Regions from separate parts of the Gorillibacterium sp. sgz306347 genome, predicted to be linked through region 1. Evidence: riboswitches for the same ligand, from Rfam matches in the RefSeq annotation. Region 1 holds a riboswitch; each other region holds the start of a gene.
The links. Region 1 has a riboswitch for cyclic di-AMP ahead of AC6I6H_RS02065 (TrkH family potassium uptake protein). Riboswitches for the same ligand answer to the same signal wherever they lie in the genome.
Positions count from the first base shown of each region.

Region 2: it holds a riboswitch for cyclic di-AMP, as region 1 does, so the genes downstream of both, AC6I6H_RS22310 (KamA family radical SAM protein) here and AC6I6H_RS02065 (TrkH family potassium uptake protein) in region 1, are expected to answer to the same signal.
Region 3: it holds a riboswitch for cyclic di-AMP, as region 1 does, so the genes downstream of both, AC6I6H_RS15190 (C40 family peptidase) here and AC6I6H_RS02065 (TrkH family potassium uptake protein) in region 1, are expected to answer to the same signal.
Region 4: it holds a riboswitch for cyclic di-AMP, as region 1 does, so the genes downstream of both, AC6I6H_RS05260 (CAP domain-containing protein) here and AC6I6H_RS02065 (TrkH family potassium uptake protein) in region 1, are expected to answer to the same signal.

Region 1 covers NZ_JCAPET010000002.1:111,995-114,190, forward strand. The annotation lists gene AC6I6H_RS02065 (TrkH family potassium uptake protein) at 1-1,140, opposite strand, end outside; cyclic di-AMP (ydaO/yuaA leader) riboswitch at 1,251-1,391, opposite strand; gene AC6I6H_RS02070 (CPBP family intramembrane glutamic endopeptidase) at 1,651-2,196, shown strand, end outside.
Region 2 covers NZ_JCAPET010000086.1:3,256-5,451, forward strand. The annotation lists gene AC6I6H_RS22305 (beta-mannosidase) at 1-684, shown strand, start outside; cyclic di-AMP (ydaO/yuaA leader) riboswitch at 762-895, shown strand; gene AC6I6H_RS22310 (KamA family radical SAM protein) at 1,010-2,140, shown strand.
Region 3 covers NZ_JCAPET010000028.1:3,980-6,175, forward strand. The annotation lists gene AC6I6H_RS15185 (hypothetical protein) at 1-395, shown strand, start outside; cyclic di-AMP (ydaO/yuaA leader) riboswitch at 669-807, shown strand; gene AC6I6H_RS15190 (C40 family peptidase) at 812-1,279, shown strand; gene AC6I6H_RS15195 (hypothetical protein) at 1,453-2,016, opposite strand.
Region 4 covers NZ_JCAPET010000006.1:52,335-54,530, forward strand. The annotation lists gene AC6I6H_RS05260 (CAP domain-containing protein) at 283-978, opposite strand; cyclic di-AMP (ydaO/yuaA leader) riboswitch at 983-1,115, opposite strand; gene AC6I6H_RS05265 (aminotransferase class V-fold PLP-dependent enzyme) at 1,209-2,196, opposite strand, start outside.

The DNA of each region.
Region 1 (2,196 bases):
GAACTGCACGTCCTCCGTCGTGGAAAGGACCATGGAAACAAACACCACGAGGAACAGCGCGAAAAAAGTCATCGTGATCGCCTTGTAGATCCGGTCCTTGGCCAGCCGGTTGCGGAAAAAGACAATGTCTTCTTTGCCCCGCAGCATCGCAAGCATAGCGCCGATCAGAATGGCGAAGGTCGTCGTTTTGATCCCGCCTCCGGTCGAGCCGGGCGAAGCCCCGATAAACATCAGGATGATGGTAAAAAATTGCGAAGCCTGGCGCATGCCGAGCACGTCGATGGTGTTCGCGCCCGCGGTCCGCGGCGTTACCGACGCGAAGAAAGAGGACCATGCCTTGCCGGAAAAGGAGAGCGGCTTCAGCGTGTTCGGATTTGTGTATTCAAACAGGAAGAAAACAATGGCGCCCAGCAAAATAAGCGCCGCCGTGCTCGACAGCACCACTTTGGTATGGAGGGAGAACTTCTTGCGGTTGCGGTACTCGTGCAGCTCGGCAATGACGATGAAGCCGATGCCCCCCGTTACGATCAGCCCCATAACCACGAGATTGACAAGCGGGTCATTGACGTAGGAGGTCAGGCTGCTGAACGGACCAGTCAGCGGCCCCATGAGATCAAAACCGGCGTTGTTGAACATGGAAACGCCATGGAACAGCCCGAAGAACAAGGCATCCCCAAGGCTCATGTCAAAAGAAAAGCGGATGGCAAGCAGAGTCGCTCCGGCCCCTTCAATCACCAGCGCGTAAAGTAGCACCTTGCGGATCAGCCGGACAATGCCTTCCATGCTGTTCTGGTTCAGCGCCTCCTGCAAAATCAGCCTCTCCCGCAGCGAGATCCGCCGGCGGAATACGAGCATGATCAAGGTCGCCATCGTCATGAAGCCGAGCCCGCCCACCTGGATCAAAGTCAAGATCACCGTTTTGCCAAACACGCTCCAGTGAAGTCCCGTGTCTACCACGACGAGCCCCGTCACACAGGTGGCGGACGTAGCCGTAAACAAGGCGTCGATAAAAGCAGTCGGCTCTCCGCTGGCCGACGAAACCGGAAGGGTCAGCAAAAACGCGCCGACGACAATGATCAGCGCAAACCCGAGCACCAGAATCTGCGGAGGCTTTAACCGGATAAACAGCTTTTGCAGCAAGGTCCGTTCTCTCCCTCGCCGGGTCCCGCCCGGCTTTTCTATGGTATTAACCCTTTTTCGGAATATCGACCGCGGCGCAAAAAAAAGACATTGGGAAACCAATGCCGGTTGTTTCCTTGCACAAGACGCCTACGAGGTTAGCTGTCGGATTCGGGCAGGCAGGTTACCCTATTCGCCGGACGGCGAAATTCACCCCTGTTGCTTCTGGTTCCCCCGTTTTCACATGCTTCGAAATTCGGCCGATTTTCAATTGATTTGATTATAGCTTGCCCGCCGTACCCGCACAAAGGCAATTTGGGCTGATTTTCGCCGCTAACGCACCATAAACCGAAGGATTCCATCCTCTTTCGGGGGTGGAGACGGCTTTAAGAGAGTTTGGCGTCTGCTTATTCGGATAACCGGCCGAAAATCGGGCCTTCCGCTTATTCCCGGCAGTCATTAGACTCCGCTCGCGGCATAAGGGTATAATAGGCAGGTAGAAGAAAGCCGGTCGTCAGAGGAGGATGTTGATTGGGACTTTTTAAAGCTAACCGGACTTTAATTTTTCTCGCCGTAGTAGGCATTATACTGTATTTGGTCGCCGGCAACTTGTATGCGGCAAATGGAGAAGACAATCCCGATGCGGTCGCGGCCAAACCCGAGGTCACGCAAGAGGCGGCGCAGAACACCGCAGCCGCGTGGTACCGCAGCAAAACCGGAGCCGCGCCGACCGAAACGAAACGTGCGGTATACGCTTCCGATAAGCCGCTAAGCGTCTACGTCGCCAAGAATGAATTGACGGGGCCGTTTCAAGATTTGAAAAGCAGCCTTCCCTTGGCGGATGAGTTTTGGCGTGTCGATTTGTCTTCCGAAAGCGGCAGCTATTCCGTGCGCATCGACCCGAACACTCCGCGTGTTCTGGGCTGGGAGAAAACAGGCGGCTCGCCGGGCGAATCGGCTGCGGACAGCAGCGCCGACGAGGAAATCCGGGCGCTTGGCTTCGATCCCGAAAGCTTTGTCTATGACGAAGAAGGCCCCAGCCTCACGCAGCGCGGGGAGCTGGTCGTCCACCGGATG
Region 2 (2,196 bases), on a different contig from region 1:
TGCATGGGCACCCTGTACTGGCAGATAAACGACTGCTGGCCGGTCGCGTCCTGGGCAAGCATCGATTACTACGGCCGCTGGAAGGCGCTGCAATACGCGGCGAAGCGCGGCTTCCGCGACGTGCTGATTTCCGTCCGGCCGTCCGAAGACGGAGCCCTTCACGTGCACGTCGTTTCCGACCGGACCGAGCCGTTCAGCGGCACGCTTCGCCTCCGCGCGCTGGATTTCGGCGGCAAGCTGATCAGCGAACGCGCCGAAGATATTCGGGTGGATGCCGATGCTTCCGTGCTGGCGCTTTCCGTCCGGGCGGACGAGCTGCTGCAGGGCCGCGACGCCGCCGAGGCGGTTCTGGCGGCGGAGCTGCTGGAGGCGGACGGGAGCATCGCGGCCTCGGCCGAAGCCTTCTTTGCGGATGCCAAAACCCGTCGGCTTGCGGAGCCTTCCATCCGGCTTCGGGATGCGGAAAACGGCGCCGGCTCGAAATGGGTGCTGGAAGCGGACGCTCTGGCCGAGCAGGTGTGGCTGTCCGCAGAAGCCGAGGGTATTTTCAGCGACAATTTCTTTACGCTGATTCCGGGCCGTCCGGTGACCGTGGAGTTTTTTGCCCTCGATCCGTCCGGCGGCCGGTATGTAGCCGCAAACCCGGGCCGTATTGAGGTTCGTTCCATGCGCGATTTTGTTTGAGTTCGTCCGGCGCAGCCGAGCGAAAGATACGGCAATTGTTTGACAAGTATTGCACAGGAACCCAAGTTCCGGTACCATGATGGCATGCGCTTAATTTCCGGCTTCGGCCGGAAAGCGGGGGAACCGTGTTTGTGGGGCGAATCGTCGTCAGATGTAGGGAACCATCCTTCCCGAGCCCGTCAGCTAACCTCGTCGGCAGAAGATGGGTCCGATCTTTTTTGCTTGTTCCAAAAGACCCTTCGGGGTCTTTTTCTGTTTTCATCCATCGGGTTCCTTTCCATTCTGCCACCAAGCGCATCCACTTTCCCTCTGGAGGAGGATCGCCATGAGCAAGCTGCAATTTATCACCGACATTGACAAGCTGGACCGCATTCCGGCGGAGGAACGCGAGAAGCTGAAGCGGGTCGCCGGGGAATTCGCTTTTCGGGCAAACGATTACTACCTGGGGCTGATCGACTGGTCGGACCCGGCGGACCCGCTTCGCCGGCTTGTTGTCCCGAACGAATGGGAGCTGGACGAATACGGCTGCCTGGATGCAAGCAACGAAGAGGCGAATTATGTGGTGCCGGGCTGTCAGCACAAGTACCGGACCACGGCGCTGCTGCTCGTTTCGGAGGCGTGCGGGGCGTACTGCCGCTATTGTTTCCGCAAACGGCTTTTTCGAGGCGGGGCGCGGGAGGCCGCCGTCAATCCGGAAGCAGGGCTGGCCTATATCGCCGCCCATTCGGAAATCAACAACGTTTTGCTGACCGGAGGCGACAGCCTGATGCTTTCGACGCAGCGGCTGATCTCCCTGATGGAAAGGCTGGAGGAAATTCCGCACGTCCGGATCATTCGGCTCGGCTCCAAAATGCCCGCCTTTCAGCCAATGCGCATTTACGAGGATGAGGCGCTGCTGGAGGCCATCCGGAAGCATTCGTCGGGGGGACAGCAAATTTACGTTATGGCCCATTTTGATCATCCCCGCGAGCTGACGGAGGAGGCGCTGCGCGCGGTGAAAGCCCTCCAGTCGGCGGGGGCGCATGTGGTCAATCAGACGCCGGTGCTGAAGGGAATCAACGACGACCCCGGCGTGCTCGCCGAGCTGCTGGACCGGTTGTCCTGGGCCGGGATCGCGCCCTACTATTTCTTCGTGAACCGGCCGGTGGCCGGGAACGAGGCGTTTGTTTTGCCGCTCGACCGTGTTTACCGGATCGTGGAGCAGGCCAAAGCCCGCACCTCGGGACTCGGCAAGCGGGTCCGGCTGACCATGAGCCATGCATCCGGTAAAATCGAGATTCTGGCGGTGGAGCACGGAAAGGCCTATTTGAAGTATCACCAGTCCAAAGAAGGGCATTACGGCAAGCTGATGATTCTGGACTGCCCGGAGGAGGCGGCATGGTTTGACGACCTGCCGGGCAGCGAGCTGCATTGGGCGGGCCGGAGGGGCGACCTTACGGAGCCGGCGGTCCGGTAAGGGGCCGGCGGCCGGGGGAGGCGGCCGGAGGGCGGTTAGTAAGTGTGGGATGTCTG
Region 3 (2,196 bases), on a different contig from region 1:
CCTCCCGGCTCGGGGAACTGGCGGGCAGCGTAGCCGCCCTTTTCGACAACCGGGAAAAGCTGCTTTTGTACGGGCTGGCGTTTCTGGTGTACGGCTGGCTGCTCCACCTGGTCTTCATTCACCTGCAATTCGGAAAAACGGCCGGAAAACCGCTTTCCGGTACCAGCATCCGGACATTTGCCGGCTTCCTGCCCATCTGCGGGGCGGCGGCGGCCGTTCTGATTCTGTCGGCGCTGCTCTCGGGCGCGGTTAGCGCGGCCGCTCTGATCAACGCCAGCCTGTGGTCCTTCCTGCTGTACCAGGCCTACAGCTTTGCCGGCACCTTTCTCGAGCTGTGGGGTATTGCCGCGCAGGGCAAGCTGTTTGCCGCCAAAGCCGGAGATTTGCCGGAGTAAATGAAGTTTGTGTAAATATATTCTTTGAAATCCGACACTCCATCGCTTCAAAAGGTTTCATCGTTCACAAAATTGTCACATTTACCGAAAAGCAAACGCCTTGCTCCCGCAAACCCGCGGAGGCAAGGCGTTTTTTGGCATAATCCGATCCTCATTATTACCCCTCAACCGCCAATTTGAAACGCATTTTCAAAAAAACCTTCGCTTACGGGGGAGGAAACTTGTCCCAAAGGGAGAATACGTATTTCTATTGATCGAAAACAGCTTTGGTCATGTCACTTTTTGCCGAATTTCCGCCGATGCGGAAAACGGGGGACTTCTTCACCGGGTGAATTGATTCTGATGTCAAGGAATCATAGGGAACCTTCGACCGAACCCTCAACTAACCTCGTAGGCTCCGGAAGGAGAAATTGATTTTGAAGAAAGTTGCTTCGGTTTTGCTCGGCCTTACTCTGTCTGTGGGAGTTTGGGCGGGAAGCGCTTACGCGGATTCCGCCTCCCAACTGGAAGCAAAGGTAGACAAGCTGATCGGGATTGAGTACAGCTATGGCGGCACGACAACCAGCGGTTTCGATTGCTCGGGCTTTACCAAGTATGTATTCAAGCAGTTCGGCATCGACCTGAACCGCAGCTCCAGGGATCAGGCCAAGCAAGGAACAAAGGTCGATCGCGACGACCTTCGGGCGGGAGACCTCGTTTTCTTCGATACGGGAGGAAACGGAATCTCTCATGTCGGCATTTATCTGGGCGACGGCGTCTTTGTACATTCGTCGACGAACAACGGCGTAATCCGGAACAAGCTGAGCGAGTCCTATTACGCCAAGCGCTATGTTACGGCACGGCGCGTATTGAGCGGTGAGGAGTACAAGGAATTCGCCAGTTAAGCTGACGAAGCCTATGGTCGGCAACCGCATACGACTTGGAAAAAACCTGTGAGATCGGGCCCCCGCCCGGGTTCACAGGTTTTTTTCGTCCTGCGAGGATGCTCTTTCGCGCAAGGCCCTGCTAGTGCCGTTCCATGAGGCGCCGGCTCTCATACGGTCGCGGGCCTGACCGCTCAAGCGGTCCGGAACAGCCTCGGACGCAGGCTGACGCCCTCCAGGTGCCCGCGCAGCTGCCCTTGGTACACAAGCGAAAACTCCGGCAGCCGGGTAAAATCGTCCGGCCTCACAAGAGCGGCCGGCTTGCCGGCGATCGGCAGCCCCTCTGCTTCGAACAGCGAAGCGACAAATTGGGAGCAGAAGAAAGCGTATTTCCGCTCCATGCGGATATTCAGCAGCACGCCGAACAGACCGAGCAGGTTGTAGCGATACTGCTCTTTATCCCGCTCAAAGCGTTCTATGTATTGCTTCATGCGCGCGTATGCCTCAGGAGCCACCCGGCAAGCGTAAAGGGCGCAGCTTGCTTCGGCAAACAGTTCCCCGCGCAGGTCTTCCTTTACAAATCCCCCGATAAACGGATTGTGCGCCCGCTTCCGTCCGAAGCTGTACACCTCGTTCAGCTCCGCGTCAAAAGCAATGGAAGCATGGTTCATCGGCGCTTTCGTCACCCATTTGATCAATCGGGTAAACCAGGTCCCCGTATCCGTAAGCAGCACATATACAACCCGTTCTTCGTTCATGCTTCGTCCCGTCCCCATGAATAAATGATGTTTGGTTTCTCTCTATGGCTTAACTTTACATCGGATCAAGTCCGGCACAAACCATCCGCGGATGGGTTTCCGACTTGGACCAAAGTCGGGGAACCGGCAAGCCTATGAAAACATACTTTTCAATTCATTGTAATCTATTTCAGGCGTTCC
Region 4 (2,196 bases), on a different contig from region 1:
GTTTACTCCGAATATCGCTTCTTTCACGGGAAATAAGTGCGTAGAGGATACTATTTCGCAATAGAACCAAAAGTCACTGGAAATAAGGATCGTATTGCACCTATTAGCGTCGTCCGTCTCCGGTTATGCGTCGGCTCGATCTTCTCAGCCGCCGTTTTCTCAGCCTGGAAAACAATTGCAGGACGAATTTTGAGTCAAACCGCGCCGGAATGTCCAAAAGAGAATAACCGTCGTGGATGAGGTCTTCATCCGTTCATTAAGTTCGGGCCGGAACGAAGCGCGTCAGCCCGTAAATTCTTGCACCCAAACGCCGTTGTAGTAGGCAACGCCGATTTTGGTATAGTTGGCGCTCAAAATGTTCTTTTTGTGGCCGGCGCTGTTCATCCAGGCCGTCATAACCTCTTGCGGCGTCCGTTGGCCTTTGGCGATGTTTTCGCCGGCATAGGAATACGAAATGCTGTAACGGTTCATCATATCAAACGGAGACCCGTAAGTCGGGGACGTATGATCAAAGTAGTTGTTGGCATACATATCTTTTGCTTTGTCCAGCGCCATATTCGACAGCGCCTTGTCCAGAACCAGCGGCTTCAGGCCGGCTGCGGCGCGCTCTTTGTTTACGATGTTAAATACCTGCTCGGCATATTCGGATACACTGGCCGCCGGAGTTGAAGCTGCCGGTGTTTTCGGCGCCGTCGCTGCCGGAGCGGCAGGCTTTTTCGCCGGTGCAGCTACCGTTTTGGCGGGAAGCTGGATTTTCATCCCCTGCCAAATCAGGTTCGGATTCGTGAGGCTAGGGTTCGCTTTGATTAAAGCTTGCAGCGTCACGTTGTTCTTAACCGAGATTTTCCAAAGGGTATCGTTCTGCTGAACGGTGTAAGAGGCGGCATCCGCGGTTCCGGTTCCAAGCAGAGGTGCGGCAAGCAGGGAGCCGGCCAAAACCGCTTTGAACCAACCGTTTTTAAACATGGTGCGTTTCATGAAGACACTCTCCTTAGGCGGCCTGCGAGGTTAGCTGACGGGTTCGGAAAGAGGAGTCCTCCCGACCGGAATGATCCGGTTTCACCCCAATAATGGTTTCCCCACGCCCTGGTCAAGGGCTTCGGCCAAGATAGGTGGTCCGACCGCCTATCATTCTAGCATATGTTTTGCCGATAGATAACTAGAAAAATGTAGAAAAAATAAAAAAACGGCGGTTTTCCGCCGTTTTTTTATTTGAAATCGTCCAAAAGGCCGAACCACTTTCCTCCGCAGCCCGAGCTTTGCGCCGAATGATGACGGTAATCGTTCCTCCGCTCGTCGTACCGGTAATCGGCAGCCCAAAGCGGGCCGCGCAGCGCCACCTCGCGAACCGCGTGGACGATTCGCGCCACCTCGCCGTCCGTCATAATCGGATGCAGGGACAGGCGCACCCAGCCCGGCTTCTCGGAGAGACGTCCGCTTTCCACCCGTTCCCGGATCCGGTCGGACGTTTTTTTGTCCAGGCCGAACAGGAAATGCCCGTATGTACCTGCGCAGGAACAGCCTCCGCGCGATTGAATGCCGAACCGGTCGTTCAATAACCGCACAAATAACGGGAAATGAACGGTTTCGCTAAAAAAGCTGACAATCGGCAGCCGATCCCGCAGCCCGCCGTCCAAAACATGGACCCCCGGAATGGGCCGGAGCCCCTCCAGCAGCAGCCGGGTCAGCGTCTGTTCCCGGGCCGCTATGGCGGCTTCCCCCATCCGTTCCTTCAGCTTGACGGCGTACGCCGCTTTGGCGGCTTGAAGAAATCCGGGCGTGCCTCCGTCCTCGCGTTCCTCCAGCTCTTTGACGTAGGTGCAGCCTCCCCACCGGTCCGTCCATAACACGGTGCCTCCGCCAGGCGCATCCGGCGCGCTGCCTGCGGCAAGCCGCCCGTCAAATACCAGCACCCCGCTTGACCCGGGGCCGCCGAGAAATTTATGCGGAGAAAAATATACGGCGTCAAGCCGCTCCTCTTCGTCGGCGGGATGCATATCAAGCGTGGTGTACGGCGCGGATGCCGTCCAATCGGCAAAGGCCAGCCCGCCATGGCGGTGCATAAGCTTTGCCAGTTCGGCAAGCGGCGGCATGACCCCCGTCACGTTGGAGCAGGCCGTAAACGCGCCGATTTTCACCTTGCGGCTGCGGTGGCGCCAAAGCTCCTCCTCCAGCTTTTCCGGTTGCACCCGGCCC